4 regions of the Pseudomonas sp. ASL7 genome follow, and region 4 is predicted to be linked to each of the others. Evidence: predicted binding sites of a transcription regulator. Region 4 holds the regulator's gene; each other region holds the start of a gene.

What was found. Region 4 encodes sigma-54, which starts transcription at its own class of promoters, with help from an activator protein. Its sites were predicted from a motif close to ANTGGCATNNANNTTGCTNT; they were not measured.
Positions count from the first base shown of each region.
Region 1: a site for sigma-54 is predicted at 5,654-5,673, ahead of glnK (P-II family nitrogen regulator). Genes of this name have one in related genera too.
Region 2: a site for sigma-54 is predicted at 4,403-4,422, ahead of AC1MDT_RS14095 (circularly permuted type 2 ATP-grasp protein). Genes of this name have one in related genera too.
Region 3: a site for sigma-54 is predicted at 3,395-3,414, ahead of flgB (flagellar basal body rod protein FlgB). Genes of this name have one in related genera too.

Region 1 covers NZ_CM155279.1:4,563,227-4,571,126, forward strand. Annotated here, with positions in the region: gene xerC (tyrosine recombinase XerC) at 1-523, shown strand, start outside; gene AC1MDT_RS21170 (HAD family hydrolase) at 520-1,224, shown strand; one part of gene AC1MDT_RS21175 (IS3 family transposase) at 1,332-1,581, shown strand; one part of gene AC1MDT_RS21175 (IS3 family transposase) at 1,581-2,467, shown strand; gene sutA (transcriptional regulator SutA) at 2,669-2,992, opposite strand; gene AC1MDT_RS21185 (secondary thiamine-phosphate synthase enzyme YjbQ) at 3,095-3,520, opposite strand; gene AC1MDT_RS21190 (ammonium transporter) at 3,734-5,071, opposite strand; gene glnK (P-II family nitrogen regulator) at 5,108-5,446, opposite strand; gene AC1MDT_RS21200 (accessory factor UbiK family protein) at 5,867-6,127, shown strand; partial or broken gene AC1MDT_RS21205 (BRO-N domain-containing protein) at 6,564-7,085, shown strand; gene AC1MDT_RS21210 (HigA family addiction module antitoxin) at 7,097-7,360, opposite strand; gene AC1MDT_RS21215 (YifB family Mg chelatase-like AAA ATPase) at 7,773-7,900, shown strand, end outside.
Region 2 covers NZ_CM155279.1:3,077,616-3,085,515, forward strand. Annotated here, with positions in the region: gene AC1MDT_RS14080 (c-type cytochrome) at 311-1,132, shown strand; gene AC1MDT_RS14085 (transglutaminase family protein) at 1,192-2,001, opposite strand; gene AC1MDT_RS14090 (alpha-E domain-containing protein) at 1,998-2,948, opposite strand; gene AC1MDT_RS14095 (circularly permuted type 2 ATP-grasp protein) at 2,961-4,370, opposite strand; gene AC1MDT_RS14100 (ribonuclease E inhibitor RraB) at 4,838-5,179, opposite strand; gene AC1MDT_RS14105 (hypothetical protein) at 5,393-5,626, opposite strand; gene speE (polyamine aminopropyltransferase) at 5,844-6,719, opposite strand; gene AC1MDT_RS14115 (PLDc N-terminal domain-containing protein) at 6,973-7,164, opposite strand; gene AC1MDT_RS14120 (hypothetical protein) at 7,247-7,777, opposite strand.
Region 3 covers NZ_CM155279.1:3,315,934-3,323,833, reverse strand. Annotated here, with positions in the region: gene flgM (flagellar biosynthesis anti-sigma factor FlgM) at 1-271, opposite strand, end outside; gene flgA (flagellar basal body P-ring formation chaperone FlgA) at 440-1,201, opposite strand; gene AC1MDT_RS15290 (chemotaxis protein CheV) at 1,284-2,216, shown strand; gene cheR (protein-glutamate O-methyltransferase CheR) at 2,263-3,090, shown strand; gene flgB (flagellar basal body rod protein FlgB) at 3,457-3,864, shown strand; gene flgC (flagellar basal body rod protein FlgC) at 3,868-4,311, shown strand; gene flgD (flagellar hook assembly protein FlgD) at 4,328-5,056, shown strand; gene flgE (flagellar hook protein FlgE) at 5,088-6,401, shown strand; gene AC1MDT_RS15260 (ribonucleoside-diphosphate reductase subunit alpha) at 6,581-7,900, opposite strand, start outside.
Region 4 covers NZ_CM155279.1:5,658,015-5,665,914, forward strand. Annotated here, with positions in the region: gene AC1MDT_RS26060 (HPr family phosphocarrier protein) at 9-281, opposite strand; gene rapZ (RNase adapter RapZ) at 297-1,154, opposite strand; gene ptsN (PTS IIA-like nitrogen regulatory protein PtsN) at 1,157-1,621, opposite strand; gene hpf (ribosome hibernation-promoting factor, HPF/YfiA family) at 1,634-1,942, opposite strand; gene AC1MDT_RS26080 (RNA polymerase factor sigma-54) at 2,018-3,511, opposite strand; gene lptB (LPS export ABC transporter ATP-binding protein) at 3,696-4,421, opposite strand; gene lptA (lipopolysaccharide transport periplasmic protein LptA) at 4,421-4,969, opposite strand; gene lptC (LPS export ABC transporter periplasmic protein LptC) at 4,956-5,528, opposite strand; gene AC1MDT_RS26100 (KdsC family phosphatase) at 5,536-6,060, opposite strand; gene AC1MDT_RS26105 (KpsF/GutQ family sugar-phosphate isomerase) at 6,060-7,034, opposite strand; gene AC1MDT_RS26110 (ATP-binding cassette domain-containing protein) at 7,310-7,900, shown strand, end outside.

The DNA of each region.
Region 1 (7,900 bases), 1.1 Mb from region 4:
TGATTTTCTGGCGCGTCGGGATCAGGCGATTCTCGAGCTGTTCTATTCCTCCGGATTGCGCTTGTCGGAGCTGACCGGGCTCAACCTCGATCAACTGGATCTGGCAGACGGCATGGTTCAAGTGCTCGGTAAAGGCAGTAAGACCCGTCTTTTACCCGTGGGCAAAAAGGCTCGCGAAGCGCTGGAGCTGTGGTTACCGCTGCGCGCCATGACCAACCCGGCGGACGATGCCGTGTTCGTTAGCCAGCAAGGCCGGCGCCTGGGCCCTCGGGCGATTCAGGTGCGGGTCAAGGCGGCCGGCGAACGCGAGCTGGGACAAAATCTGCATCCACACATGTTGCGACACTCCTTTGCCAGCCACTTGCTGGAGTCCTCCCAGGACCTTCGGGCGGTGCAGGAGTTGCTCGGCCACTCGGACATCAAGACCACCCAGATCTATACCCACCTGGACTTCCAGCACCTGGCAACGGTCTACGACAGCGCCCATCCACGGGCCAAACGCATTAAGGGCGATGATTCATGACCATCCAATTGATCACCTTCGACCTCGACGACACCCTGTGGGATACCGCCCCGGTGATCGTCAGCGCCGAAGCCGTTTTGCGCGAATGGCTGACCGAACATGCACCGAACCTTGGCGCGGTCCCGGTGGAACATTTGTGGACCATTCGTGAGCGGATCCTGAGCAGTGAACCGCAACTCAAACATCGCATCAGCGCCTTGCGCCGACGAGTGCTGTTCCATGCACTGGAAGAGGCCGGCTATGACCATCGCCAGGCTTCAGATCTGGCCGATCAGAGCTTTGAAGTGTTCCTGCATGCGCGACATCAGATCGAAGTATTCCCTGAAGTCGAGCCGACGCTGGAGATTCTGGCCAAGCACTATGCCCTCGGCGTGGTCACCAACGGCAATGCCGATGTGCGTCGACTGGGCCTTGCGGATTACTTCAGATTTGCCTTGTGCGCCGAAGACATCGGCATCGCCAAACCGGATGCGCGACTGTTTCACGAGGCGTTGCAGCGGGGCGGCGCTACTGCCCAGGCAGCGGTGCATATTGGCGATCATCCGGGTGATGACATTGCCGGCGCCCAGCAGGCAGGGTTGCGGGCGATCTGGTTTAACCCGGCGGGCAAACTGTGGGAAGCGCAGAAGGCACCGGATGCGGAAATCCGCAGCCTCACCGAGCTGCCGGCTTTGTTGGCGCGGTGGAACGCCCGACACTGACCTTGAATTCACACCCACCCCTGTGGGAGCGAGCCTGAACTGGCCTAATGATTTTGGACACCTCAATCGGGCGCTATGATGGCGCCCAAATCTGAGGTGTTTTGGATATGCGGAAATCTTACTCGAGTGAGTTCAAGCTCAAGGCTGCCAGCATGGTGCTGGACGAAGGACAATCGGTTCCCGAGGTCTGTGCCAGTTTGGATATTGGTCCCACGGCCTTGCGCCGCTGGGTCGATCAGGTTCGTAAGGAGCGCTTGGGTTCGACCCCGGTAGGAGCCAAGGCGATTACCGCTGATCAGCGAGAGATCCAGAAGCTTAAAGCGTTGCTCCGGCAAAAAGACCTGGATATCGAAATCCTAAAAAAGGCCAGTGCTCTCCTGCTTTTGGACGCCAAAGATCATTCTCGTTGATCTGCGAGCTGGACGAGCAGTACGGCGTTAACAATTGCTGCCGAGCGTTTGGCATCAATCGCAGCAGCTTTTACGCCTGGCGTCAGCGCCAAGGCAAAGTGAATCCCGAGCGGGAGAGGCTCAAAGCCGTGCTGGTCAAGCATCACAGGGCGTCAAGAGCCTCTGCGGGGTCGCGGACTCTGGCCAAGGAGCTGCAAGAGAAAGGGCACCGCATCGGGCGGTATTTGGCCCGCAGTTTGATGCGCGAAACCGGCATCACCAGTCGCCAGCGCAGGCGCCATAAGTACAAGTCGCCTGGCGTGGAGGCGTTGGTGGCGCCGCACGTACTCAAGCGCAAGTTTGATGTTAAAGCGGTCAATCAGGTGTGGTGTGGCGACGTGACATACATCAAGGTTGGTAAGCGGTGGCTGTATTTCGCGGCGGTTCTGGATCTGTACGCTCGTCGCGTTGTGGGTTGGTCGTTTTCGATGATCTCCGATGCTTCGCTGACCTGCGAGGCCTTACGGATGGCGGTTGAGCTACGAGGTCGACCCAAAGACGTGCTGTTTCACTCCGATCAAGGCTGTCAGTACACCAGCCATAAGTTCAGGAACGAGCTATTGGAGTATGGCCTGCGGCAAAGCATGAGTCGTAAAGGCGAGTGCTGGGACAACGCCCCTATGGAGCGTTTCTTTGGCAGTTTGAAATCAGAATGGGTGCCTGAAACCGGCTACGAATCGGAACATGAGGCCCGAGCGGATGTGCAGCGCTACGTATCGCGTTACAACACCACCAGGCCTCATAGCTACAACGATTATCGATCGCCAGTCGCTAGAGAGAGACTGGCTGCGTGAAACCTTAAACGGTGTCCAAGATTACTTGACCAGTTCAGCCTGCTCGCGATAGCGGTGGGTCAGTCGACATCGATGTTGAATGTGACGGCCTCTTCGCCGGAACGCCGCCCGGAGCCGGCTCGCTCCCACAGGGAGTTTTGTTTCCCCCATAAAAAAGCCCGCAGCGACGGCGGGCTTTTTCAGCAAGCAAGTAGCTGGCGCTTAAATAGGCCGACTACCGTACTTGTTGTCAGGCTTCTTGGGAGGATCGGCGACCACGTTGGCCTCCACTTCCTGCACCTTGCCGCCCTTGGCCAGGAACTCTTCCATAGCCCGCGCCAGAGCATCACGCTCTTTGTTTTTCGCTTCGACGCTCGGCAGCTCATCGACCGATACCGCTGCCTTGGCCTTGCCTTTGGCGGTCGGAGCGGGCGCATCACCGCCGTCGTCTTCAGCGACATCTTCCACCGCTGCTTCCAGACCTTCTTCGGTTTCGTCGTCGTCGCCTACTTCGAGGTCGTCGTTTTCCAGATCATCGTCGCTCATGTTCTACCTCATGACTTGCGAAAAGCAGATTAGTTATAGCCCAGCTTCGCCGTCTGTCGACGGCCACCGGAAAAAATTCCACAGCCATTGGAGACCAACGGCTTATGCCTCTTCACCGTGCACGGTGGCGAGGACTTTACGGGCACCGCCAGAATCACGGTGCTCGCCCAGATAAACGCCTTGCCAGGTCCCTAGCGCCAATCGGCCTGCCGAAATCGGCAAACTGAGCTGACAGCCAAGCACGCTGGCCTTGAAGTGCGCCGGGAGGTCGTCCAGGCCTTCGTCGTTATGCTCATAGCCGTCTGCTCCTTGTGGGATCAGACGATTGAAAAATCGTTCGAAGTCGCGACGCACCGCCGGATCGGCGTTCTCGTTGATGGTCAACGACGCCGAGGTATGCTGCAGCCACAAATGCAACAGACCGACCCGACACGCCTTGAGTTCAGGCAGGCCGGCGAGTAACTCGTCCGTTACCAGATGAAAGCCCCGGGGCCTCGCCCGCAGGGTAATCAGAGTCTGTTGCCACATACAGTTCTCCGCACGTTCGGGGCGCATTCTAGCGCGCTCTGGGAAAAAACAAAGGCCCTAATATTCCTTCCATCACGTAAGCCATTGGCCGCAGAAAAATGCCCACCGTAAACGCAGCCCAAGCTGTAACAAAAAACCTTTCAGCTACTTCTTCAATGACAAATTCCGGACAAAAAAATGCCCGGCAAGCCGGGCAAGTTTTCTATGCGCGTCTTACATGTTGTAGCCGCGTTCGTTGTGAAGCGCCAGGTCGATGCCGACAGCCTCTTCTTCTTCCGTGATACGCAGGCCCATGACAGCGTCCAGGACCTTGAGAATGATGAAGGTGGCGATTGCGGTGTAGATCACCGTGAAGCCCACACCTTTGCACTGAATCCAGACTTGTGCGGCGATGTCGGTAACGGTGCCGAAACCACCCAGGGACGGTGCAGCAAACACACCGGTCAGGATCGCACCGAGAATGCCGCCGATGCCGTGTACGCCAAAGGCGTCCAGGGAATCGTCATAGCCGAGTTTGCGTTTCAGCGTAGTGGCGCAGAAGAAGCACACCACACCCGCTGCCAGACCGATCACCAGAGCGCCCATCGGGCCTACGGTGCCAGCGGCCGGAGTGATTGCCACCAGACCGGCGACCACACCCGAAGCAATACCCAGTGCGCTAGGTTTGCCGTGAGTCATCCACTCAGCGAACATCCAGCCCAGCGCAGCGGCAGCGGTTGCGATCTGGGTGACCAGCATCGCCATACCGGCAGTGCCGTTGGCTGCAGCGGCGGAACCGGCGTTGAAGCCGAACCAGCCGACCCACAACATCGCGGCCCCCATCAGGGTATAACCGAGGTTGTGCGGCGCCATCGGAGTGGTTGGGAAGCCTTTGCGCTTGCCCATTACCAGCGCAGCAATCAGACCGGCCACACCGGCGTTGATGTGCACCACGGTGCCGCCCGCGAAGTCGAGCACGCCCCAGTCGCCCAACAGCGAACCCGGACCGCTCCAGACCATATGCGCGATCGGCGCGTAAACCAGCGTCAGCCAGAGGCCTGTGAACACCAGCATCGAGGAGAACTTCATCCGCTCAGCGAACGCACCGACGATCAGGGCCGGGGTGATGATCGCAAAGGTCATCTGATAGGTGACGAACACCGCCTCAGGGAACAGCGCTGTAGGCCCGGTAATACTGGCAGGCGTGATGCCGGCGAGGAAGGCCTTGGCGAAGCTGCCGACAAAGGAGTTGAGGTTGACGACGTTGAGTTCCATCCCCGTGGTATCAAACGCCATGCTGTAGCCATAAACGAACCACAGGATGGTGACCAACGCGGTAATGGCGAAGCACTGCATCATCACGGAAAGAACGTTTTTGGAGCGAACCATACCGCCGTAGAACAGCGCGAGGCCGGGAATGGTCATGAACAGCACGAGAGCAGTAGAGATCAGCATCCAGGCGGTATCGCCGGAGTTGAGGACTGGAGGCGCCACCGGATCTGCCGCCATGGCCAGGCCGGGCATTACGATGGACAACAGGGCTCCAAGCCCTGCGAATTTACGCAGAGTCATATTGTTTTCTCCTGGGGCGTTGGGGTTTTTGGCGGCTTAGATTGCGTCGGTATCGGTTTCGCCGGTACGGATGCGAATCGCCTGTTCCAGATTGACCACGAAGATCTTGCCGTCACCGATCTTGCCGGTATTGGCTGCCTTGGTTATCGCCTCGATAACCCGGTCAAGATCCTTGTCGTCAATGGCGACATCGATCTTCACCTTAGGCAGGAAATCGACCACATATTCCGCGCCGCGATACAGCTCGGTGTGACCCTTCTGCCGACCGAAGCCTTTGACTTCAGTAACGGTAATGCCCTGCACGCCGATCTCGGACAGCGACTCGCGTACGTCGTCCAGTTTGAACGGCTTGATGATGGCAGTGACTAGCTTCATGAAAACTCTCTCCCGAATTGGTGGACTTGCCCCAGGAAAACAAACCCGTCTCAAGTCTAAGCGCAGTGCCTGGCTTTGTAACGCATCGTCGGCCTTACCTGCCCGTCCGACGCCTGCTAACCACTCCGCACGAAACGCTTTCCCCCGTTTCGCTTGGCGCACTGCATTCGTCACAGCGACTGCATTCGTGCATGGGTCACCAGGGACTAAGCAGAAAGCTTGCCATCTCCACAAAACGGCCTGTTTTCAATACCTTGAGCGCAGATACCCCCCACTTGGCTACAACAATCGCCGTCTTACGCACAACAACGGTGCGATGCCGTCCGTCCGTATGCGCGAAAAGCGTGCGCCTTCGACCTGCGCAAATGACTATAGACACTGCGTGATACACTGCCCGCCATTGTTTCCAGGACATTTCCCATGCTCGCGCCCAAAGACTTCCTCGACGCCCTGAGCGGCACCGCCTCCCGCCTTTTCAGCGGCGAAACCCCACTGCCAAAAAGCGAAATCGAAAGCCAGTTCAAGGCGTTGCTGCAGAGCGCCTTCAGCAAACTGGACCTGGTTAGCCGGGAAGAATTTGATAGCCAGATGGTCGTGCTGGCGCGGACTCGGGCACGATTGGAAAGCCTGGAAGCGAAGGTCGCTGAGCTGGAAGCGAAGCTCAACCCACCGACCGAGTAACGCCCCATATCCCACTTTTGAAACCCAATCCACTGTGGGAGCGAGCCTGCTCGCGAAAAGGTCGGAACGACCTTCAGATTTACCTGTAGGAGCTGCCGCAGGCTGCGATCTTTTGATCTCAAACCTCGCAAAAATCCCGGCAACGTCCTACAAGAAAACCACCGCCGTCCGATTGCGCCGCAAAGCTCTGGTTCCTAAGCTCACCCAATGCTGAATATTCAGCACTGGGTTTGGCGACCCGGATACCCCCGATGCACCGCGACCACATTCAGACTGGGAGTTTTCCCATCTCGAGTTATGGCGGCTGTGCGTGGGAGACCTTCGGGTCTGCCGGATTTCGGGGTTCACCGGTTCGCCAACCCGCGCATAGCTGCCACCCTTTTCGTTTGGCGACGATCAGAGGCAGTTTTCTTCACTCGACCCCGAGAACTGCACGATGGACGAAAACTATTTAACCCCCCACGTCTTCACCCGCCACAAACTCCACCTCCACGCCCTCCTCCTTGAAAACCAACCCTGATTCAGCGCCCGCGACCTCGGCCGCCTCCTGCGCCTTTACCTCGACGAACGCGCCGTCCGAAAACTCGACCCCGACCAGCGCCAAACCGCACGAATGCTCATCCACGGCAGCATCGAAAACACCCTGCTGATCAGCGAGTCCGGCGTCTACGCCCTACTGGTCTACCACTACTGCCCCGAATACCGAGGCCTGCGCGAATGGCTGACCCACGACGTGGTGCCAGCCCTGAGAGACGCTGAGCAATCGACCTCAACCGAACGCCCGATCCTGAGCCTGCTGAACTGGCCGGAGATGTCATTGAGTTTGCTGCATTGGAATAATCAGCCGTGGATTCGGTTACAGGATGTTCCGCATATGTCGCAGCGCGGGGAGCAGCCACGGGACGCAGTTAATACACCGTGGTGGAAACGAGCTTCGCGGGCACTGCAATCGCTGTAGGTACTCGAAACTCATCCACGTCCGATTTCGGCGACGCGCATATCGTATGTCGACTGCAGATTCAGCCAGAATTCGGGCGTGGTGCTCAGGCAAATGGATAGGCACTTGGCAAGGTCACAGCTAACAACTCTGTTCTGCGCCACCAGCTGGGTCACTTCAAACCTGAATTCACTCGACCAGCAATCTGAATCAGCCATCGAAATACCCAACGGCTCAAGAAACTCCTTTTCTAGGATTTCTCCGGGATGGATCGGCCGCATTCCATTAGTCTTCATTTTGCCTCCTGAAGGTCTGATCTGCTGTGAGCATAAGCATCAACCTCCAACACACAAGAGCGCCTGCATCCTTTAGCCAAAGTCCTTCAACTATCTCGGCACGGTCCTACAAAAGGCCTGCGTCAGTTAGCCAACTCCAGCTTCGACGCGAACTGAGTAGCAGCTGCCGAAGGCTGCGTTCGGCTGCGCAGCAGTCGTAAAATTGCAGAACGCGGAGTGTCAGGCAGACTTTTCCAGCAGGTTTCACGACTGCGGCGCAGCCGAACGCAGGCTGCGCCAGCTGCTACAGATCGTGCATTCCAGCAACATCCTGCGAAGGTTTCCCTCATCTCCAACCGCGCTCAATTCAGACTCCACGACTACCCTTCAAAAGACCGCAGGAAGCGGCTCCCGTAAAGCTCAAGGAACGACCATGTCCCTCTCCATCGTCCACAGCCGCGCCCAAATTGGCGTGGATGCGCCCGCCGTTACCGTAGAAGTCCATCTGGCCAACGGTTTGCCGTCGCTGACCATGGTCGGTCTGCCCGAAGCAGCGGTGAA
Region 2 (7,900 bases), 2.6 Mb from region 4:
TCGGGTTTTGCCGAGGCGCTCGTGCAACAGGAAGTGAAACGCTCTGCCGTCATGGAGAAATGCAGGCAGGCATCGGGAAATAACAAAAAAGGCGGTCAAGCCATGTTTAAACATTCGAAAGTACGTCAAGCCGGGCTCATTCTATTCGCCACTACCCTGTTGTTGATTTTGCCGAACCTGACCAAGGTGATCGGCTAGTCGGTTATTAAAAATACGGCGCCAGGGTTTTAACAATCGCCTGATTAAAAATGTTGCTGGCTCGCTACCCGGGCCAGCGCGGGTGTGCCAACCTCTATGGCACTTCCACGACATGGACGGCGATCATTTGAAAGCGCTAATTCTGTTGGGGGCCTTGCTGCTCAGCAGGCCCCTTTATGCCGCACAGCTGAATCTGGAGCTGGGCGCGAGCAGTCGCACCTGGCAGACCGAGGAGCTGCTCAAGCATCCTCAGGTTCAGACCATCACGATTAACAACGACGTTTCTTACAAACGGGACATGAGCTATCGCGCCGTTCCCGTGGCGGCGTTGTTGACCGGCATCAAGCCTGGGGACCATCTGCAAGCGGTGGCGCTGGACGGTTTTGCCGCTGAAATGGCGGCTGCACCGTTGCTCAACGCCAAGGGTTCACGGGCCTGGCTTGCCATTGAAGACCCGGCCAAGCCGTGGCCCGCACTGTCTGAAGGCAAGCCGAGTGCCGGGCCGTTTTACCTGGTCTGGACGGATCCGCAGGCAGGCAATATCAGCCCCGAGCAATGGCCGTTTCAGGTCGCCAGTATCAAGCGCCTGGCGCCAGTGGCAGAGCGCTTCCCTGCTCTGCTGCCCGATCCAGCGTTAAAGGCTGACGACCCGGTCAATCAGGGGTTTGCACTGTTTCAGAAGAATTGCCTGGCATGCCATCGACTCAATGGCGCGGGGGATGCGCAGTTTGGGCCGGACCTGAACATTCCGTTTAACCCGACCGAGTACTTTGGCGCCGAGTTCCTCAAGCGCTACATCCGTGATCCGCAGAGTTTGCGGCAGTGGCCGCAGGCGAAGATGCCGGGATTCGAGGCGACGGTGTTACCGGAGGCGGATCTGGACATGTTGGTGGGGTATTTGAAGCATATGGCGGGGCGCAAGGTTAAGCCCTGATATCCACACCCTGTGGGAGCGAGCCTGCTCGCTCCCACAGGGTTTAGCAATGCCCAGGTTTACTGCTGTTGCACCGAGATCACTGGCATCGGCGTCGGCGACACAAACACCTTCGCATGCATCTGCTCGCAACCACCGCCCCGGCGCATGCCGCGCACCGGGCAGGCATCCAGGTAATCCAGGCCCACCGCCAATTTCAAATGCCGCTCGGGCCGAGCCAGTTCATTGGTGACGTCAAAACTGTACCAGGCATCATCGAGCCAGGCTTCGGCCCAGGCGTGACTGGCCAGGTGTTCGCTGCTTTCGCTGTACAAATACCCCGACACGTAACGCGCCGGAATGCCCAGGCTGCGGGTACAGGCCAGAAAGGCATGGGCGTGGTCCTGGCAGACGCCTGCACGCCCGGCGAAGGCCTGGGCGGCGCTGGTGTCCACTTCGGTGGAACCCGGCGTGTAGGTCATGTGCTGGTTCAGGCCATGCATCAAGTCGATCAACGCCGTGCGATCCCGGCGCTTTTTGCATTCCTTTTGTGCGAACGCGCGCAGCGCTTCGTCGGCTTCGGTCAGCCGGGTGAAACGCAGGAACGGCAGCGCCGACTGGCTCTCATGCTCTGCTTCACGCAGTTCGTCGATATCCACCTGGCCACGGGCGCCGATGATGATCGCCTCGTGGGGCTCGTCCATGGTCAGCACGTGCAGGATGTTGCCGAACGGATCGAGTTGCGCGCGCACCGGGCGCGGCAGGTCGAGCTGCCAGCTGAGCACATGCTGGCGCTCGCTGTCGTGGGGGGTCAGTCGCAGGTACTGGATGCTCGCCCGCACCTGATCTTCGTAGTGATAGGTGGTCTCGTGGCTAATGGAAAGTCTCATGCAGCCTCCAGGTAGGAACTGTGAATGGCATTGCCCAACTGGCGCACCAGCGGGATGAACTCGGTCAGCCAGGCATGCAGGCCTTCATCGAGAATTTCAGTGATGCCGGTGTAACGCAGGCGCGCGTCCATCTCCGCTGCCAGACGTTGTGCAGGACGTCCGTTGGCGCCCGGCAGCTGGGCCAGGATTTGATCGATTTCTTCGGTGCAGGCACGCAAGGAGCGCGGAACATCAGCGCGCAACAGCAACAGTTCGGCCACATGCCGGGCGCCGGGCGCATCGCGGTAGATCTCGGTGTAGGCCTCGAACGACGACAGGGCCCGCAACAAAGCGCTCCACTGGTAATAGGCGTGAGCCGTGCCGTCGCTGACCGCTTCGGCCTGATCACCGGCCATTTCGTAACGCGCATCGAGCAGGCGCAAGGTGTTGTCAGCCCGTTCGATAAACGTCCCCAACCGAATGAAACGGAACGCGTCGTTGCGCATGATGGTGCCGTAGGACGCGCCACGGAACAGGTGAGAACGCTCCTTGATCCACTCGCAGAAACGGCTCATGCCGTAACGACTCAAGCCCTGGTCGGCGATCCCGCGAATGTCCAGCCAGGTGGCGTTGATGTTTTCCCACATGTCGGCGGTGATTCGCCCACGCACCGCATGGGCGCTGGCCCGCGCCGCACCGAGGCAACTGTAGATGCTCGCCGGGTTGGCCGCGTCCAACGCAAAAAAGTGCAGCAGCCGTTCGGCGTGCAGTTCGCCATGGCGTTCCAGGTAATCGTCCAGCGTGCCGGTGATCAACAGCGGCATGGCCAGTTCATGCAAACCGTCACCGCGACCATCCTGTGGCATCAGTGACAGTGAATAACTGATATCGAGCATCCGGGCGAGGTTTTCCGCCCGCTCCAGGTAACGCGACATCCAATACAAATCCGAGGCAGTTCTACTTAACATGGCAGGCTTCCTTCAATCCTCGACCACCCAGGTGTCCTTGGTTCCGCCGCCCTGGGAGGAATTCACCACCAGAGAGCCTTGGCGCAGGGCAACACGGGTCAAGCCGCCGGGCACAACCCGGGTTTCGCGGCCAGACAAAACAAACGGACGCAGGTCGATGTGGCGTGGAGCGATGCCGTTTTCGACAAAGGTCGGACAGGTCGACAGGGACAACGTCGGTTGTGCGATGTACGCGTGGGGTTTGGCTTTGATGCGGGCGCGGAACGACTCGATTTCCGCCGCCGTCGCGGCCGGCCCGACCAGCATTCCGTACCCGCCGGAGCCTTGGGTTTCCTTGACCACCAGGTCTGGAAGATTGGCCAGTACGTGGGACAGTTCAGACGGGTTGCGACACTGAAACGTCGGCACGTTCTTCAGGATCGGTTCTTCATCCAGGTAGAAACGGATCATGTCCGTGACGAACGGGTACACCGACTTGTCGTCAGCGACCCCGGTACCGATGGCATTTGCCAACACCACGTTGCCGGAGCGATAGGACGACAACAGCCCTGGTACGCCAAGCATCGAGTCGGGATTGAACGCCAGCGGATCGAGGAAGGCATCGTCGAGGCGACGGTAGATCACATCGACGGCTTTCGGCCCGTCCGTGGTGCGCATGAACACCCTGTCGTCACGCACGAACAGGTCCGCACCCTCCACCAGTTCAACGCCCATTTCCCGGGCCAGAAACGCATGCTCGAAAAACGCGCTGTTGAAACGCCCAGGTGTCAGAACCACCACGCTCGGGTTATCGATCGGGCTGGAGCTTTTCAGCGTGTCGAGCAACAGGTTTGGATAGTGATCGATGGGCGCGATGCGCTGGGCCGCAAACAATTCGGGGAACAGTCGCATCATCATCTTGCGGTCTTCGAGCATGTAGCTCACGCCACTGGGTGTACGAAGATTGTCTTCAAGCACGTAGTACGTGCCGTCACCATCGCGCACCAAATCGACACCGGAGATGTGGGAATAGATATCCCGGTGCAAATCCAGCCCTTGCATCGCCAACTGGTACTGCTCGTTGGCCAGCACTTGTTCGGCCGGGATGATGCCGGCCTTGATGATGCGTTGCTCGTGATACAGATCGGCGAGGAACATATTCAACGCCTTGACCCGCTGGATGCAGCCACGTTCAACGATCCGCCATTCACTGACGGGGATGCTGCGCGGAATGGTGTCGAAGGGAATCAGGCGCTCTGTCCCTTGCTCATCACCGTAGAGCGTGAAGGTAATCCCGGCGCGATGAAATAACAGATCGGCCTCGCGTCGGCGTTGTGCCAACAGCTCGTCAGGCGTTTCGGCCAGCCAACGGGCAAACTCCCGATAATGCGGGCGGACCTGGCCGCCAGCATCGTACATCTCATCAAAATAGGTGCGGATCATGCCGTACTCCTTGTCACCCGGACATTCAGGCCTTCGCAAGGCCCGTGCCATCGGCAGAAACGCTTTGATATCAATCAGTTGGATTATCAAGCCGCTAGCACTGCACCAACCCTGTGCAGCAAACGCCCCAACCTGATCGCCCCCGCTTCATTGCAAGGCGAAGTTGTCGCCTATCAACAGCATAGTCAGAGTTGATTTCACTGCCCGGTTGTCGAGGCGGATAATCCGCACATCCGCTGTAATGGCTGACTGAACTTCCCTTTTAGCCGCCTGCCCAGGCGGCTTTTTTTTGTTTTCTGGAAATGTCATGAATCAAAAACAGGATCAAAAGATCGCAGCCTCGTTTCACTCGACAGCTCCTACGTTGGACTATGAAACGAGGCTGCGATCTTTTGCTTCAAACCGCAGAAACGAAAACGGCCAACCCTGAGGTCAGCCGTTGCTGAGTATTGTCGCTGTTCATAGTGTTATGCGAGTCGCCCTCGTACCTCCTGCTTGACGCCCCATCCTTCGATAATGCCGCCCAAAGGCTCAACCACGGCCTCGAAGCCCTGCTCAAAGTCACCGATGCCGTCATAGGTCGCGTACATCACTTTGCTCAGTTCCAGGTACCACGCACCGTCGTCGCGCACGCTGATTTGCGCATTCAAGGATTCACCACAGTAATGCCCTGCCGCCCTGCGTGCCCGCTCCTCGTCCGGGAAAATGGCGTAGAACTCGATGGGATGGAACCGTGAAAAGTCGAAACCGCCTTCTTTCATGCGGCGCAATACCGAGCTGCTGATGTCTTCTTGATAGGCTGTGCTCATGAAACGTCCTCCTCAAACTGATGGATAGACTTTCCGTACTCCCGGCGCCCGCAACCGAATGGTGAAGGCTATGCGACAAACACGTTGCCAATGGGAAACAAGCATGTAGCTGACAAGACCAGACCTTAGCGATCCGTTCGCTGATCTCGCTTGCAGAGTAGCCTCAAGTCAGAGGCGCTGCCAAGGTCTGGTTGAGAATGAGACAGGAGAAGTTCAGATTGGCGTGATGCCGAGGATTTGGATGCTGTTCTGGGCTTTAAGACTTTTGACGCTCGCATCCGCGGTTCGCCCTTCCAGATCATTCAGATCCAGTTCAGCGGCGACGGGAAGGAGCCGGGCCTTGATGAGTTTGGCGGCGTGCTCATTATCCGGGCACTCGTCGCACTCAAAGACCTCGTCGACTGTTTCACCGTGATCATCCACGAAAGTGATTTTCCACTTTTGCATCAGTGCCTCCTCGATCAAACCCGCAAATGGGCTTACATCTATCTGGACTTTTGCCCTGACTGATCGTTCAAACGGATTACAACACGCAGGCATGAAATAGACACAAAACCTGTGGGAGCGAGCCTGCTCGCGAAAGCGGTGTATCAGTCGATATCTCTATCAACTGGAGACCGCCTTCGCGAGCAGGCTCGCTCCTACAGGGAGGATGCGTAAATCTTTAGTCGTTGCTTGGCTTGTTCACGGCTTGCAAGACGTATTGCGGTAAGGCGAACGCACCGATGTGTATTTCCGGATTGTAGTAGCGGGTGATGATGCCGCTGCCGGTAAAGCGCTGTTGCAAGGTTTCACGGGACAATTTGCGATAGGCGGTATTGGTTGCGCCCCAGGCAAAGGTCATCGCACCACCGATGTAAGTCGGCACGGCGGCCTGATAGAAGTGCCAGTCCGGGAACAGGCTGCGCAGGCGGCCGGCGGTGGTTTTGACTTCTTCTATTTGCATGAACGGCGTGCCGTTCTGGGTCACCAGAATGCCGCCTTCGTTCAAGCAGCGACGGCAGGCCTGGTAGAAGTTCTCGGAGAACAGCACTTCGCCCGGACCGATCGGATCGGTGGAGTCGGAAATGATCACGTCGAATTTTTCAGTGGTGGTGGCGACGAAACGCATGCCGTCGTCGATCACCAGGTTCAGCCGTGGGTCTTCAAACGCGCCTTTGGAGTGGTTCGGCAGGAACTCCTTGCACATGTCGACCACGGTGCCGTCGATTTCGACCATGGTGATGTGCTCGATGCTGCGGTGCTTGGCCACTTCACGCAGCATGCCGCCGTCGCCGCCACCGATGATCAGCACGCGCTTGGCGGTGCCGTGCGCCAGGATCGGCACGTGGGTGAGCATTTCGTGGTAGATGAACTCGTCGGCTTCGGTGGTCTGGATCACACCGTCCAGTGCCATCACCCGGCCCATGCGCGGGTTTTCGAAGATCACCAGGTGCTGGTGTTCGGTGCGCACTTCGTGCAGCAGTTTTTCCATGCGAAAACGCTGGCCGTAGCCTTCGTAGAGGGTTTCCAGGTATTCGCTGTTGGGAGTGTTGCTCATGGGAAGTGCTCCGATGAATGCGGGTGGCAACGGACGGTTACCCGCCCATGATGGCCAATCGATCTGTTCGATTGACCGGGAAAGGCGCGCATTCTACGTCGCGGAAGATGACAGGTCGAACCTTCATCATTGAAGTACACACAGAACAATGTGGGAGCGAGCCTGCTCGCGATGACGGCGGCACATTCAGCATCAATGTGGCTGACAGTCCGCTATCGCGAGCAGGCTCGCTCCCACAGGGGGCAGTGCGTTTTCAGATTCTGACGTTGCCGCGAGGGCCGGCGATGGCCCAGATGATCAGGCCCAGGACCGGCAGCAACAGGATCAGCAGCATCCAGATGATTTTCATCCCGGTATCGGCGCCACTTTTCAGCACGTTGATGATTGCCCAGATGTCCAGGACAAGAATAATCAGGCCAACCAGGCCGTTGAACGTGGAACCCATGGTGACGCTCCCTAAGAATGGCATTCCCTCTTAGGATAGCCGGCCGTTGCGAGGGTTCCGTTTTATTAGCGTCCTTGAGGCTTCAGACGTGGATGGCCACTTTCAGGGCTTCCAGGGACGGCGCGGCAGCGATGCCGACTTCGGCGCACAATTGGAGCACGCGTGGCACGTCGTTGCCGTAGACCAGCACCACTTGCAGTTCATCGTCGAGCAACTGGCTGAAGTTCATCAGCACGTAGCCGCCGTTTTCCTTGTTCATGCTGCTCATCTGCACCTGAATGCGATTAAGCGCGGTCAGGGCTTCGGTCTTGGCCAGTTGTTTGGGCTTGATATTGAAGTCCACGCCGGGGCCGAACGAGGCGACGATCTGGGCAAACAGGTCCATGTAGGTGTCGGCCTGGAACAACACGGTTTCCGGCAGACTGCCGACGACCACCCACTCGCCCAGCGGCATCGGGAATGTGTCGTCGTAGTTGATGTCCGGATTGGCCGTCAGAAAAGCCCCTTGATCGGCGTAGGCCTGGGCCGCTTCGTCAGCGACTTTCAGGATTTCGTCCTCGCTCATGCACCCGGAGCTGATTTTGCTGATGAGTTCGACGAGTGCGGCTTTCATGGGGCGTAATCCTGTAGCGAGGGAATTTTGAAGGCGCGAAGGATAGCGCATTCCGCCCTGCAATTGCTGCGCGGGCGAGAGGCCGAGGACGTTGATCCACATCAAGAACCGAGGCGCTGAATA
Region 3 (7,900 bases), 2.3 Mb from region 4:
TGTAGCTGCCATCTGCAATCGCTGCTTTCAACTCTGCCACGCGGGCGTTGTCGACGGCAGGCTGATCGCGCAGCTTGTCAGTGACCTTCTGCAACTGTTGAGCCTCATCGCTGAAATGTACCGATTCCCCGCTTTTGACGGTACTGGCCTGTTCGGCCGGGGTATTCAGCGGCGCGGATTTGCCGGCTTCGGCGGTTTCCTTCGCGGCGCTGGTACGTGTACCACCGGTAAGTGACGAGGAGCTGTTCAACCGGCTGAAATCGATGACCATGATAAAAAAACCTCTGGGTATTTGGACGCTTGCCATGTTTTCGGCCATACCCGGAAAAACTTTAGACTCACTTTATCAATGAGCTTGCGCGCGTCAGCGCTTGCCTTGCATGGGGCACAGTTTAGGGAACAGTCGGGCGTCGCGCCATAATTTCGCAAGCAGAGTGCCCTACATGGCCACTTCCACTTGGCCTGGCGCAGTGACTTGCGCCTTGATGACTCGCTCTGAGTTGAGGTTTTTTACCCGGATCTGTTCGCGCAAGCCGCCGTTGGACAACGCCTCGCCCGGCATGCGTACACTGAGCGTACCACTGCGGGCGGTAATCACCACCTGATCCCCCTTGGTAATCACCTCCGCCTGTTCCAGGTGCACCAGAGTAATGACCTGGTCGGTGACCATTGGTCGGGTCAGTTTTTGTCCGATCGCTTCCTCAACCGACGTCAGGTAGCCCTGGTTGATCAGGCTGATGTCGCGCTCGCGCAGGGTGACATCTTGAGGTTCGATAATGCCGGCGCGGCGCAGGGCGCGGGTGGTGGTCACAATGTTGCGAAACAGGCGTACTTGAGCGGGCACGAAGACGGTCCAGGGGGATGCGCCCTCGCAGCGAACCTTGACCGTTACCCGCCCCAGCGGCTTGGCCGGACTCTCGAGTGAGGCTGTCAATTCCTTGTCGCACATGGGCATGCGCAGTCGCGGGTCGATTTGGTTGACCTCGATTTCATAGCGACCTTCTGTTTGACTGGTCGCCAGATAGTCCTCTACGGTGAACTCAAGAAAGCCTTGGGTGACGCCGATAAGCATGTCAGGCAAGGTAACTGCGTCAGCAAGGGCGGGGCTGCCAGCGCTGAACAGGCAAGCGGCCGACATCGCGCAAAGTAATTTGCGGAAGGTTGATGTCAGGCGTCGGGAAAATGTCGGTTCTGTGTTCATAAGAGTTAAAAAGCAAGCGCCGTGCCGTTTAGTGATAAAGGTGCGTCGCAACACACTTAAGCGTTGGTGTAGGAGTCTGTGCATGGCTGGTGTAATGGATGCGGTAAACCAGCGCACGCAATTGGTGGGGCAGAATCGCCTGGAGCTGTTGTTGTTCCGTCTCGACGGCCAGCAGCTCTATGGGATCAACGTGTTCAAGGTTCGTGAGGTGCTGCAATGCCCCAAGCTGACCCTGATGCCCAAGTCCAGTCCTGTCGTGTGCGGTGTGGCGAATATTCGGGGGGCGACCATTCCGATCCTTGATCTGGCGATGGCCACCGGGTCCGGTGCGCTGAAAGACCAAAGCAATCCCTTCGTGATCATCACGGAGTACAACACCAAGACCCAGGGTTTCCTGGTGCGGTCGGTGGAGCGTATCGTCAACATGAACTGGGAGGAGATTCATCCGCCACCCAAGGGCACGGGACGCGATCATTACCTCACGGCTGTGACTCGGGTTGACAATCAGTTGGTCGAAATCATCGACGTCGAGAAGGTGTTGGCGGAAGTGGCGCCGACACCGGAAGCGATTTCGGTCGGCGTGGTGGATGTCGAAACCCAGCACAAGGCGCTGTCCTTGAAAGTTCTGACGGTCGATGACTCGTCGGTGGCGCGCAAGCAAGTCACCCGATGCCTGCAGACGGTCGGTGTCGAAGTGGTGGCGTTGAACGACGGCAAGCAAGCGCTGAATTACCTGCGCAAACTGGTCGACGAAGGCAAGAAGCCGGAAGAAGAGTTTCTGATGATGATTTCCGACATTGAGATGCCGGAGATGGACGGATATACCCTGACGGCCGAGATCCGCAACGACCCTCGCATGCAAAAGCTTCATATCATCCTGCATACTTCATTGTCGGGCGTATTCAATCAGGCGATGGTCAAGAAAGTCGGTGCCGATGACTTCCTTGCCAAATTCCGTCCTGATGACCTGGCATCCCGGGTAGTCGACCGGATCAAAGCAGCAGACATCAGCTAGGGGCCTTCTGCCCCTGGTGATCAAAACGATTTAAGAGGCGGCATCATTGTCTACGGGTAATTTGGATTTCGAACAGTTCCGGGTATTCCTGGAAAAAGCCTGTGGCATTTTGCTCGGTGAAAATAAGCAGTACCTGGTCTCGAGCCGTCTCAACAAACTGATGGAACAGCAGGGCATCAAGTCCCTGGGTGAGCTGGTCCAGCGCATGCAGACCCAGCCACGCAGCGGTTTGCGCGAGATGGTGGTGGATGCCATGACCACTAACGAAACCCTGTGGTTTCGTGACACCTATCCGTTCGAGGTCTTGAAGAACAAGGTGTTGCCTGAAGCGATCAAAGCCGCTCCCGGCCAGCGTCTGCGCATTTGGTCGGCGGCGTGCTCGTCGGGTCAGGAACCGTATTCGCTGTCGATGTCCATCGATGAGTTCGAGCGGGTCAACATGGGGCAGTTGAAGATGGGAGTGCAGATCGTTGCCACTGACCTGTCGGGTACCATGCTGACCAACTGCAAGTCGGGTGAGTACGACAGCCTGGCGATCGGTCGTGGCTTGTCGCCCGAGCGTCTTCAACGTTATTTCGACCCGAAAGGGCCGGGGCGTTGGGCAATCAAGGCGCCGATCAAAAGCCGGGTGGAGTTTCGTTCGTTCAACCTGCTGGACAGCTACGCGAGCCTCGGCAAATTCGACATCGTGTTCTGCCGCAACGTGTTGATCTACTTCTCTGCCGAGGTGAAGAAGGACATCCTGTTGCGCATCCACAGCACGTTGAAGCCCGGTGGTTATCTGTTCCTCGGCGCTTCCGAAGCGCTGAACGGTTTGCCGGATCATTACCAGATGGTCCAGTGCAGCCCGGGGATTATTTACCAGGCAAAGTGATTCATCGGCGGTACACAAAAAACGGGAGTCCTCACGGGCTCCCGTTTTTTTATGCCTGCAGAATTTCCGGACACCACCTCCATCCCCTGTGGGAGCGAGCTTGCTCGCGATAGCGGAGTGACAGGCGACGAAGATGTTGACTGACGCGACGCCATCGCGAGCAAGCTCGCTCCCACAGGGTCATAGGGGGCTCTCGGCTGGGATAAGCGGCAGAAAAGCGGCAGCCAGCGGAAACCGTTTGCCGCTTTTCTGGCATTGCCACCTCGCCCCTGCCCGCAAAGCCCCGGATTACGGGCTTTTTTTAATTGGCACGACGCTTGCTAAGTTCATCGTACGAAAAATCAGGTCACCCGAAGGTTTCCCGACATGAGCATCAGCTTCGACAATGCGCTCGGTATCCACGAACAAGCCCTGGGCTTTCGCTCCAAGCGTGCTGAAGTCCTGGCCAACAACATTGCCAACGCCGACACCCCGAACTACAAGGCTCGGGATCTGGACTTTTCGAAAGTGCTCGCCGAGCAAAACGAAAAAACCAACAACGGCACTTTCGCCTTGAACATGACTAACAGCCGTCATATCGAAGCCGAAGGCCTGGGCAATGGCGACGAATCGCTGCTGTATCGCACGCCGATGCAACCGTCGATTGACCAGAACACCGTGGACGCCCAGCTGGAACAGTCGAACTACGCGGAAAACGCGGTCAACTTCCAGGCCAGCTTCACCCTGCTCAACAGCAAATTCAAAGGGCTGGTGTCAGCCCTGCGCGGAGAGTAAGCCATGTCTCTATCCAGTGTTTTCAACATTGCCGGTAGCGGCATGAGTGCGCAGACCACTCGCTTGAACACCGTCGCCAGTAACATCGCCAACGCCGAAACCGTCTCTTCGAGCATCGATCAGACCTACCGTGCTCGCCACCCGGTATTCGCCACCATGTTCCAGGGTGGCCAGTCCAGTGGCAGCGGTTCGCTGTTCCAGAACCAGGATGCTGCGGGTCAGGGCGTGCAGGTACTCGGTGTGGTCGAAGATCAAAGCAACCTCGAAGCACGCTACGAGCCGAATCATCCGGCGGCTGACGCCAAGGGCTACGTCTATTACCCCAACGTCAATGTGGTGGAGGAAATGGCTGACATGATTTCCGCCAGTCGTTCGTTCCAGACCAACGCGGACATGATGAACACCGCCAAAACCATGATGCAGAAGGTCCTGACCCTCGGTCAGTGATAAGGGGCGACTTTCCATGAGTGTTACCAATACCAGCAACAGCCTGAGCATGAACGACATCCTGGCGAACTCTTCGGTCACGGCGAGTCCTTCGGCTACCAATGGCATTGCCGATGCAACCAGTAGCGTGACTGGCGGCCAGACGCTGGGCAAGGACGCGTTTCTGCAATTGCTGGTGACCCAGCTGAAGAACCAGGACCCGCTTTCACCGCAGGACAACAGCGCGTTTGTGGCACAGTTGGCGCAGTTCAGCAGTCTTGAGGGGATCACTTCGCTCAACACGACCGTGAGCTCTTTGGCCAGTAATTTCAGCTCTTCCCAGGCCTTGCAGGCGTCTTCACTGGTTGGCCACTCGGTGATTACGCAAACCAGCACCGCGCAGGTCAGCGACCCGACGAAGGGGTTGACCGGTACGGTAAGCGTGCCATCGTCCATCGCCGATGGCACGGTGACTATTACCGATGCAAGCGGAGCGGTTGTGAGAACCCTCAGTCTGGGCAACCAGCCAGCGGGCAGCGCCAGCTTCACGTGGGATGGCAATGACAGTAGTGGCGCCGTGGTTCCGGCGGGCACTTATACCTTCAATGCCAATGCTGCGATCAATGGCACGGCGACAGCCCTGACGACCTACCTGCCGGCGACAGTCAATAGTGTGACCATCAGTCAAACCGGCGGCGAATTGACGCTCAATCTTGCAGGCCTGGGCCCAGTCGGCCTATCCAAAGTTCAAACCATTGGTATGTAGAGCCGACTAACACGGCACAGAGGAGTGGAATATGTCTTTCAATATCGGCCTTAGCGGTCTCTATGCAGCCAGCAAGCAACTGGATGTGACTGGTAACAACATCGCCAACGTCGCGACTACCGGTTTCAAGTCTTCGCGCGCCGAGTTCGCAGATGTCTACTCGGCGACCAAACTGGGGAACGGCAGTCAAGTCGTCGGTAGCGGTGTGACGCTGGCCGCCGTTTCCCAGCAGTTCACCCAAGGGAACATCAACAACACCGGTAACGTGTTGGACATGGGTATCAATGGCTCGGGTTTCTTTACTTTGAGCAACAACGGTGCGATGTCGTACACGCGTGCCGGTGCGTTTCAAGTCGACAAGAATGGTTTCGTCACCAGTAGCGATCAGACATCCCGCCTGCAGGGTTACGGTGTGGACGCCAATGGCAAGATCATCAACGGTGTGTTGACCGACTTGAAAATCGACACCTCGAACCTGGCGCCGAAGCCCACGTCGTTGGTGGGCTCGACAATCAACCTGAACTCGACGGCTGCCGTGATCGATGACACGGTCCCGGCCGGCAAGTTCGACCCCAGCAATACTGCGACCTACACCCAGTCATTCAGCACCCCGATCTACGACAGTCAGGGCAACCAGCACACCATGGATGAGTACATGGTGAAGACTGGCGCCAATACCTGGAAAACCTACACCCTTGTGGATGGTCGCAATCCGGATGCTACAGGCAGCGATCCAACCGTTACCGCCCCAACGGCGTCTACGCTCACCTTCAGCTCCACAGGTTCACTGGTGCAAGTCAGCACCCCTCCGGGGGTCATCAGCAGCAACCTGACGTTGTCTAACTGGGTGCCAGGGACTGTGACCAATGGCGTCTGGGCGGCTAATGGTGCGAGCGCCAACCCGGCTGGCGTTACCATCTCCCTGGCCAATACCACGCAGTACAACGCGGATACTGCTCGTTCGAGTCCGACCCAGGACGGTTACGCTACTGGCCAGATTACCAACCTGAGCATCGACAGCACCGGTACGTTGTTCGCCAACTTCAGCAACAGCCAGAGCAAGGCCATCGGCCAGGTTGCCCTGGCCAATTTCAACAATGAGCAAGGTCTGCAGGCTGTAGGTGGCACCAACTGGAAAGAAACGTATGCCTCGGGTATCCCGGCTTACGGCGCGCCGGGTTCGGGCTCCCTGGGTGCAATCGATTCCAACTCCCTGGAAGAGTCCAACGTCAACCTGACCAACGAACTGGTCAACTTGATCCAGGCACAAGGTAACTATCAGGCCAATGCCAAGACCATCTCGACACAGAGCACGATCATGCAGACCCTCATTCAGATGACCTGATGCTGGTTGGCAGATAACGCTTCACAAAGAGCCCCTCGAAAGAGGGGCTTTTTTGTGGATGGGATTCGCGCCCTTGTAGGAGCAAGCTCGCTCCTACAACAGGCAAAAGAAAACCCCCGACAAGCCAGAGGCCTGTCGGGGGTTTCGAGTAAGCGCCTTGCAGCGCTTACCGGCTCAGCTTATTGGCAAGCTTCGCAATCCGGCTCGTCGATGGCGCAAGCCTTCGGCACTGGCGCAGGGCCGGCTGGAGCTGCCAGGACCGAGTCGTCACCGTGGTTGCCGCCGCTGGAAACAGCGTTCAGCTTGCCGGTGTTGATGGTCGACTTCTCGGTGCTGGTCGCGGCCAGGGCGCGGAGGTAGTAAGTGGTTTTCAGACCACGGTACCAGGCCATGCGGTAGGTCACGTCCAGCTTCTTGCCCGAAGCGCCAGCGATGTACAGGTTCAGCGACTGAGCCTGGTCGATCCACTTCTGACGACGGCTTGCCGCGTCGACGATCCACTTGGTGTCCACTTCGAAAGCCGTCGCATAGAGCTCTTTGAGTTCTTGCGGGATGCGCTCGATCTGCTGCACGGAACCGTCGTAGTACTTCAGGTCGTTGATCATGACCGAGTCCCACAGACCGCGAGCCTTCAGGTCACGAACCAGGTACGGGTTGATTACGGTGAATTCGCCCGACAGGTTCGATTTCACATAAAGGTTCTGGTAGGTCGGTTCGATCGACTGCGATACGCCAGTGATGTTGGCGATGGTCGCGGTCGGTGCGATGGCCATGATGTTGGAGTTACGAATGCCTTTCTGTACACGGGCGCGAACCGGTGCCCAGTCCAGGGATTCGTTCAGGTCAACGTCGATGTACTTCTGGCCGCGTTGCTCGATCAGGATCTGTTGCGAATCCAGCGGCAGAATGCCTTTGGACCACAGCGAACCCTGGAACGTCTCGTAAGCGCCGCGCTCATCGGCCAGGTCGCAGGAGGCCTGGATCGCGTAGTAGCTGACCGCTTCCATCGACTTGTCGGCGAACTCGACGGCTGCGTCGGAACCGTAAGGGATGTGCTGCAGGTACAGCGCGTCCTGGAAGCCCATGATACCGAGGCCGACCGGACGGTGCTTGAAGTTGGAGTTCTTCGCTTGTGGCACCGAGTAGTAGTTGATGTCGATAACGTTATCGAGCATGCGAACAGCGGTGTTCACGGTGCGTTCCAGCTTGGCGGTGTCCAGCTTGCCGTTGACGATATGGTTCGGCAGGTTGATCGAGCCCAGGTTGCAAACGGCGATCTCGTCCTTGTTGGTGTTCAAGGTGATCTCGGTGCACAGGTTCGAGCTGTGAACCACGCCGACGTGCTGCTGCGGGCTGCGCAGGTTGCACGGGTCTTTGAAAGTCAGCCATGGGTGGCCGGTTTCAAACAGCATCGACAGCATTTTGCGCCACAGGTCTTTGGCCTGGATGGTCTTGAACAGTTTGATCTTGCCTGGGTACTCGGACAGGGCTTCGTAGTA
Region 4 (7,900 bases):
GAGGGTACTTACTCGCCTTCGTCGAAGAAGTTGTTGATCAACGCCACCAGCGCTTTGAGTGCTTCCTCTTCCTGCTCACCTTCCGTGCTCAGATGGATTTTGGTGCCTTTGCCGGCGGCCAGCATCATCATGGCCATGATGCTTTTCCCATCGACCATGGATTCAGGCGTACGTCCGGCTCTGATCTGGCATGGGAACTGGCCCGCCACACCAACGAATTTTGCGGAAGCGCGGGCATGCAAGCCCAGTTTGTTGATGATTTCAATTTCCAGAGCAGGCATCGCGGTGTGAATCCTTTAGCTGAGGTCGCGGTGGCGGACCTGGACGTTCTTCAGGTTTTTTTGTAGCAGCTGGCCAAGGCGCTCGGTCAGGTAGACGGACCGGTGATGCCCGCCGGTACAGCCGATGGCAATGGTGACATACGCGCGGTTGCTGGCGGCAAAACGTGGCAGCCACTTGAGCAGATAAGTGGAAATGTCCTGGAACATCTCTTCGACATCCGGCTGTGCTGCCAGGTACTCGGCAACCGATTGATCAAGCCCGGACTGATCGCGCAGCTCCGGCTTCCAGTAGGGATTGGGCAGGCAACGCACGTCGAACACGAGGTCGGCATCCACTGGCATCCCACGCTTGAACCCGAATGACTCCACCAAAAACGCAGTACCGGGTTCTGGTTGGTTCAGCAGGCGCAGCTTGATGGTATCGCGCAGCTGATACAGGTTCAGGTTGGTGGTGTTTACCTTGAGGTCGGCAAGGTCGGCGATCGGCCCGAGCAAGTTGGTTTCGTCGTTGATCGCTTCGGCCAACGAGCGATTGGCGCTGCTCAGTGGGTGACGACGGCGGGTTTCCGAGAACCGTTTGAGCAAGGTTTCATCGTCGGCATCCAGGTACAAGACATCACACTGGATATGCCGGCTGCGGACTTCTTCCAGCAGTTCGGGAAACCGCGACAGATGGCTTGGCAAGTTACGCGCATCGATGGATACGGCAACCAGTGGTTGTACCAGTTCTGTGTGAATCAGTGCACGTTCAGCCAACTCCGGCAGCAGGCCGGCGGGCAGATTGTCGATGCAGTAGTAGCCGCTGTCCTCGAGAACATCGAGTGCGGTACTTTTACCTGAGCCGGAACGGCCGCTGACGATGATCAAGCGCATGATTACTGACCGTTTTGCTCGTTCAGGACAACCTGATACAAGGCTTCATTGCTCGAGGCGCCGCGCAGTTTTTCGCGCACTTCCTTGCGATCGAGCATGCTGGCGATCTGGCGCAGTAGCTCCAGGTGCGCATCGGTGGCGGCTTCCGGGACCAACAAAACGAACAGCAGGTCAACCGGGGCGCCGTCGATGGCGTCGAAATCGATAGGGGCATCCAGGTGCATCAAGGCACTGATGGGTGCGCCGCAACCCTTGAGGCGGCAGTGGGGAATAGCGATGCCGTTGCCAAAACCGGTAGAGCCGAGTTTTTCACGGGCGACCAGACTGTCGAAGACATCCTGCATCGCCAGATCCGGCACTTCGCGGTGGATAAGGTTGGCAATTTGCTCGAGGGCTTTCTTTTTGCTGCCGCCCGGCACGTTCACGAGGGAACGGCCGGGGGTCAGGATGCTTTCAAGTCGGATCATGGGTTGGGAGTGTTAACGACCGGTAGCGCCTTGGAGCTGGCTCTGGGTCTTTTCCTTATGCTTTTTGAGTTGGCGATCCAGCTTGTCGGTGAGTGAGTCGATCGCCGCATACATGTCGTCATGCTCGGCGTTGGCGACTACTTCACTGCCGGGAATATGCAGCGTGGCTTCAATTTTCTGCTTCAGCTTTTCGACCGTCATCGTGACCTGCACGTTGGTGATCTTGTCGAAATGTCGCTCCAGTCGTTCAAGTTTTTCGCTGATGTAGGTGCGAAGAGGTTCGGTCACTTCCAGTTGGTGTCCACTGATATTGACTTGCATACAGCTTCTCCTTCGTTGCCAGTGCATAAAGCGGCAGGCAGAAATGCCTGCCACTGGAACGCTGTGGCGTGGCCCTTACATCAACCGCTTGCGTTCGCTCGAAGGCGCGATCCCAAGGGATTCGCGGTACTTGGCGACGGTGCGGCGGGCCACCTGAATGCCTTGTGCCTCCAGTAAACCAGCGATCTTGCTGTCACTCAACGGCTTTTTCTGATTTTCCGCGGCAACCAGTTTTTTGATGATCGCGCGGATCGCTGTGGACGAGCATTCACCGCCTTCGGAAGTGCTGACGTGGCTGGAGAAAAAGTATTTCAGTTCATAGATGCCCCGTGGGGTATGCATGAACTTTTGCGTGGTCACCCGTGAAATCGTCGATTCGTGCATGCCCACTGCTTCGGCGATGTCATGCAGGACCAGCGGTTTCATGGCTTCGTCGCCGTACTCCAGAAAGCCGCGCTGATGCTCGACGATCTGGGTGGCAACTTTCATCAGCGTTTCGTTGCGGCTCTGCAGGCTCTTGATAAACCAGCGGGCCTCTTGCAACTGATTGCGCATGAAGGTGTTGTCGGCGCTGGTGTCGGCGCGGCGCACGAAACCGGCGTATTGGGCGTTGACCCGCAAGCGTGGCACGGACTCCTGATTCAGTTCCACCAGCCAGCGCTCGTTGTCCTTGCGCACGATCACGTCGGGAACGACGTATTCGGCTTCACTGGACTCGATCTGAGAGCCTGGGCGCGGGTTGAGGCTCTGAACCAGTTCGATGACCTGGCGCAGTTCATCTTCCTTGAGCTTCATGCGACGCATCAGCTGGCTGTAGTCGCGGCTGCCGAGCAGGTCGATGTAGTCGGTGACCAGGCGCTTGGCCTCGGCCAGCCAAGGCGTCTTCGCCGGCAACTGGCGCAGTTGCAGCAGCAGGCATTCACCCAGGTTGCGGGCGCCGATGCCAGCAGGTTCGAATTGCTGGATGCGGTGCAGGACGGCTTCGATTTCGTCCAGTTCGATGTCCAGCTCCGGATCGAAGGCTTCGAGGATTTCCTCGAGCGTTTCGTCCAGGTAGCCCTGATTATTGATGCAGTCGATCAGGGTGACGCCAATCAGGCGATCGGTGTCGGACATCGGTGCCAGATTCAATTGCCACAGCAAGTGGCTCTGCAGGCTTTCGCCGGCTGATGTGCGGGTGGTGAAATCCCACTCGTCGTCATCGTTGCTTGGCAGGCTGCTGGCGCTGGTCTGGTAAACGTCTTCCCATGCGGTATCGACGGGCAGTTCGTTGGGGATGCGCTCGTTCCAGTCACCTTCCTCGAGGTTGTCCACCGTCGGGGCAGTTTCCTGGTAGGAGGGTTCCGAAACATCGGCGTTGGGTTGCTGTTCGGCTTTATCGGCCAAAGGGTCGGCATTATCGAAGTCGTCGCCTTCTTCCTGGCGTTCGAGCATCGGATTGGACTCCAGGGCCTCCTGGATTTCCTGTTGCAGGTCCAGGGTCGACAATTGGAGCAGGCGGATGGCCTGTTGCAGCTGCGGTGTCATCGTCAGCTGCTGGCCCATTCTCAAGACTAGCGATGGTTTCATGGCAGGGGCTTAACACCTTATTCGCCGGCGCACATGCGCCATCCACTACAGGGCGCCGGAGCGCCAAACATAAGCAAATTATATGCCCGAAACTGCAGCCTTTGCCTAGAGCGCTGTAACAATAAAAAAATATTGATTTTTTATCGAGACAAGCGCTCTGCCGACTAGCCAGACACCTCAGTGCTTACAGGCGGAACTCATGGCCCAGATACACTTCCTTGACCAGGTCGTTGGCCAGGATGGTGGCGGAGTCACCTTCGGCGATCAGCTGGCCATCGTTGACGATGTAGGCGGTTTCGCAGATATCAAGGGTTTCGCGCACGTTGTGATCGGTGATCAGCACGCCAATGCCTTTGGCCTTGAGGTGGTAGATGATCTGCTTGATATCGCCCACCGAAATCGGATCCACGCCGGCGAAGGGTTCGTCGAGAAGGATGAATTTCGGGCTGGTGGCCAGTGCCCGGGCGATTTCCACGCGGCGGCGTTCGCCGCCCGACAGGCTCATGCCGAGGCTATCGCGGATGTGGCTGATGTGGAATTCCTGCAGCAGGCTTTCCAGTTCCTTGCGGCGCCCGGCCTTGTCGAGTTCCTTGCGGGTCTCGAGGATGGCCATGATGTTGTCGGCAACCGAGAGTTTGCGGAAGATCGACGCTTCTTGCGGAAGATAGCCGATACCCGCCTTGGCACGACCGTGCATGGGCTGGTGGCTGACGTCCAGATCGTCGATCAGTACGCGCCCCTGATCGGCCTGTACCAAGCCAACGATCATGTAGAAACAGGTGGTCTTGCCGGCGCCGTTGGGGCCCAGCAGGCCGACGATCTGACCGCTGTCGATGGACAGGCTGACGTCACGCACGACCTGGCGGCTCTTGTAACTCTTGGCCAGATGCTGAGCTTTCAGAGTTGCCATTATGGGGCCTTTTTCTCGTCGGTTTTCGGCTTCGGCTGGATCACCATGTCGATGCGCGGACGCACCTCGGTGACCTTGCTACCTGTGGCGCGACCGGCGCTGGCAAGCTTCTTGACTGTGTCGTAGACGATTTTCTCGCCTTGGGTGACGTTGTTGTCCTTGTCGATAACTTTTGCCTTATCGATCAGCACGACACGGTTTTGCGAGGCGTGGTACTGGATGGTCACACCCCAACCCTGAACGGGCTTGGGGTCGCCCTGGGTTTGCAGTTGCTCGAAGTAGGCGAGGTTGCCCACTGACGTCACCACGTCGATGTCGCCAGTGGGCGTGCGGGTGATGGTCACGGTGTTGCCGGTAACCTTCATCGAGCCCTGGGTAATGATCACGTCACCTTTATAGGTGGCAACGCCATTCTTGTCATCCAGTTGGGCATCGTCGGCCTGAACGCGGATAGGCTGCTCTTGGTCGTTCGGCAGGGCCCAGGCGCTCACGCTTCCCAGTGCTGCGCTCAGACAGAGCAAAATAGGGAGAGTTTTAACGAGCCTCATACTGTCCTCTTACGTTCGATAGCAGGTGTATCCTGCTTTCTTTCAAATAGGCTTTCATTCCCTTGCCAGTCGATACACCGTCAAAGCCGTCGATTCTAACGGGTTGCTCGGTCTGCGCATATTGCTGTTGCGGGAACACTGTCATGCGGGTGCTGGTAATCAGGGTCTTGCGGTTTTTCTCGTCGAAACGCGTGATGCGCACCGAATCAATCAGTTCGACCTGAGTGCCGTCGGGATTGACTTCGCCGCGCTCGCTCTGGACGTGCCACGGGAACTCGGTGCCACGGAACATGTTCAAGTCGGGGTTGGTCAGCAACGTCACCTCGGTTGCTTTCAGGTGTTCGACCTTGTCGGACGTCATTTCGTATTGCAGCTTGCCGTCCGGCAGGTACTGCAAGCTGTGGGCATTGGTCGCGTAGTAGTCGATCGCGCTTTCATCGACCTTTTCCACCGGCTTGTCGAGGAAACGTTCCGGACTGATGTTCCAGTAGCCGGCCGCCGCAAAGATCGCTGCGATGCAACTGAACACCAGGGTGTTGCGAAATTTCTTGCTCAGCATAGTTGGCTCACAGGTACGCAGCGTTGGCCGCATCGAGGCGGCCCTGGGCGCGCAGGATCAATTCGCAGAATTCGCGAGCGGCACCCTCACCGCCACGGGCCTGGGTGATGCCGTGGGCGTGTTCGCGTACAAAGGTGGCGGCATTGGCCACCGCCATGCCCAGGCCGACGCGGCGAATGACCGGCAGGTCTGGCAGGTCATCGCCGAGGTAGGCGACTTGTTCGTAGCTCAGGTTGAGTTGGGCCAGCAGTTCGTCGAGCACCACCAGTTTGTCTTCGCGGCCCTGATACAGGTGGGGAATGCCGAGGTTCTTCGCTCGCCGCTCGACTACCGGGGTCTTGCGACCGCTAATGATAGCGGTCTGCACGCCAGCAGCCATCAACATCTTGATGCCTTGGCCATCGAGGGTGTTGAACGTCTTGAATTCGCTGCCGTCTTCAAGGAAGTACAGGCGCCCGTCAGTCAGTACGCCGTCGACGTCGAACACCGCCAGTTTGATGTGTTTGCCGCGTTGTAGCAGATCCTGGCTCATTACATTACTCCTGCGCGCAGCAAATCGTGCATGTTCAAGGCGCCGACCGGGCGATCTTCGTTGTCGACCACGACCAGTGCGTTGATTTTGTGGTCTTCCATGATTTTCAGTGCCTCGGCGGCAAGCATCTCTGCACGAGCAGTCTTGCCGTGGGCGGTCATGACCTGGTCAATCGTTGCGCTGTGGATGTCGATGCTGCGGTCCAGCGTGCGACGCAAATCGCCGTCCGTGAAGATCCCGGCGAGTTTGCCGTCGGCTTCCAGGATGACAGTCATGCCCAGGCCCTTGCGGGTCATTTCCATCAGCGCGTCCTTGAGCAGGGTGCCACGCTGTACTTGCGGCAGCTCTTGCCCGGCGTGCATGACGTTTTCCACTTTCAGCAACAGGCGTCGGCCAAGTGCACCACCAGGGTGGGAGAAAGCGAAATCTTCTGCGGTAAAGCCGCGGGCTTCCAGCAGCGCCACGGCCAGGGCGTCGCCCATAACCAGTGCGGCGGTGGTCGACGAGGTCGGTGCGAGGTTCAGCGGACAAGCTTCGTGCTCGACGTGAACGTTCAGGTTGACCTCGGCAGCCTTGGCCAGCGCAGAGTCAGGATTGCCGGTCACGCTGATCAATTGAATGCCCAGGCGCTTGATCAGTGGTAGCAGGGTGATGATTTCATTGGTGGACCCGGAGTTCGACAGCGCGAGGATGATGTCGTCGCGGGTAATCATGCCCATGTCGCCGTGGCTGGCTTCGGCTGGATGCACGAAGAACGCCGTGGTGCCGGTGCTGGCCAGGGTCGCGGCGATCTTGTTGCCGATGTGCCCCGATTTGCCCATGCCAACCACAACCACTCGGCCTTTGCTGGCCAGAATCATCTCGCAAGCGCGTACGAAATCTGCGTCGATATGGCGTAGCAAGCCTTGCACGGCTTCCAGTTCGAGGCGGATGGTGCGTTGGGCGGATTGAATCAGGTCGCTGGATTGGCTCATGTCAGAAATCGTATAGCCTGATGAAAAGGCGGCGATTATAGCGGTAATGATGGAAACCCTCACGCAAGTTCGTCGCGCATTGTCATTCCCGGTTACCGAAACCCTCTAAATGAAGCGTTTTGTCTGTCGCGTTGCTGAATATGCCCCGGCTTGGGCCTTTGGCGCTTGGCCTGTGCAGTGATATAGTTCGCCGCCAGTTCGGCCCGCCCAGGAGGTATGTGCTTTCGCCAGAGAGTCAGGCGTCCGAGTGAGAGGCTGCATCGCAAGGAGTTTAGATGAGTGCCGATAACGCCTACGCGGTCGAGCTGAAGGGACTGACCTTCAAGCGCGGCGCGCGCAGCATTTTCAATAACGTCGATATCCGTATTCCGCGCGGCAAGGTCACCGGCATCATGGGGCCTTCCGGGTGTGGCAAGACCACGCTGTTGCGTTTGATGGGCGCACAGTTGCGTCCGACCAAGGGCGAAGTCTGGGTCAACGGTCAAAACCTTCCGAAACTGTCGCGCAGCGATTTGTTCGACGCGCGCAAGCACATGGGTGTGCTGTTTCAGAGTGGCGCACTATTTACCGATCTTGATGTGTTCGAGAACGTCGCCTTTCCACTGCGCGTTCATACCGAGCTTCCGGAAGAAATGATCCGGGATATTGTCCTGCTCAAATTACAGGCCGTGGGCCTGCGTGGTGCCATCGACTTGATGCCCGACGAACTGTCCGGCGGCATGAAGCGTCGCGTCGCGCTGGCGCGGGCGATTGCCCTCGATCCGCAGATTCTCATGTATGACGAGCCCTTTGTGGGCCAGGACCCCATCGCCATGGGCGTGTTGGTGCGCCTGATCCGCCTGCTCAACGATGCGTTGGGCATCACC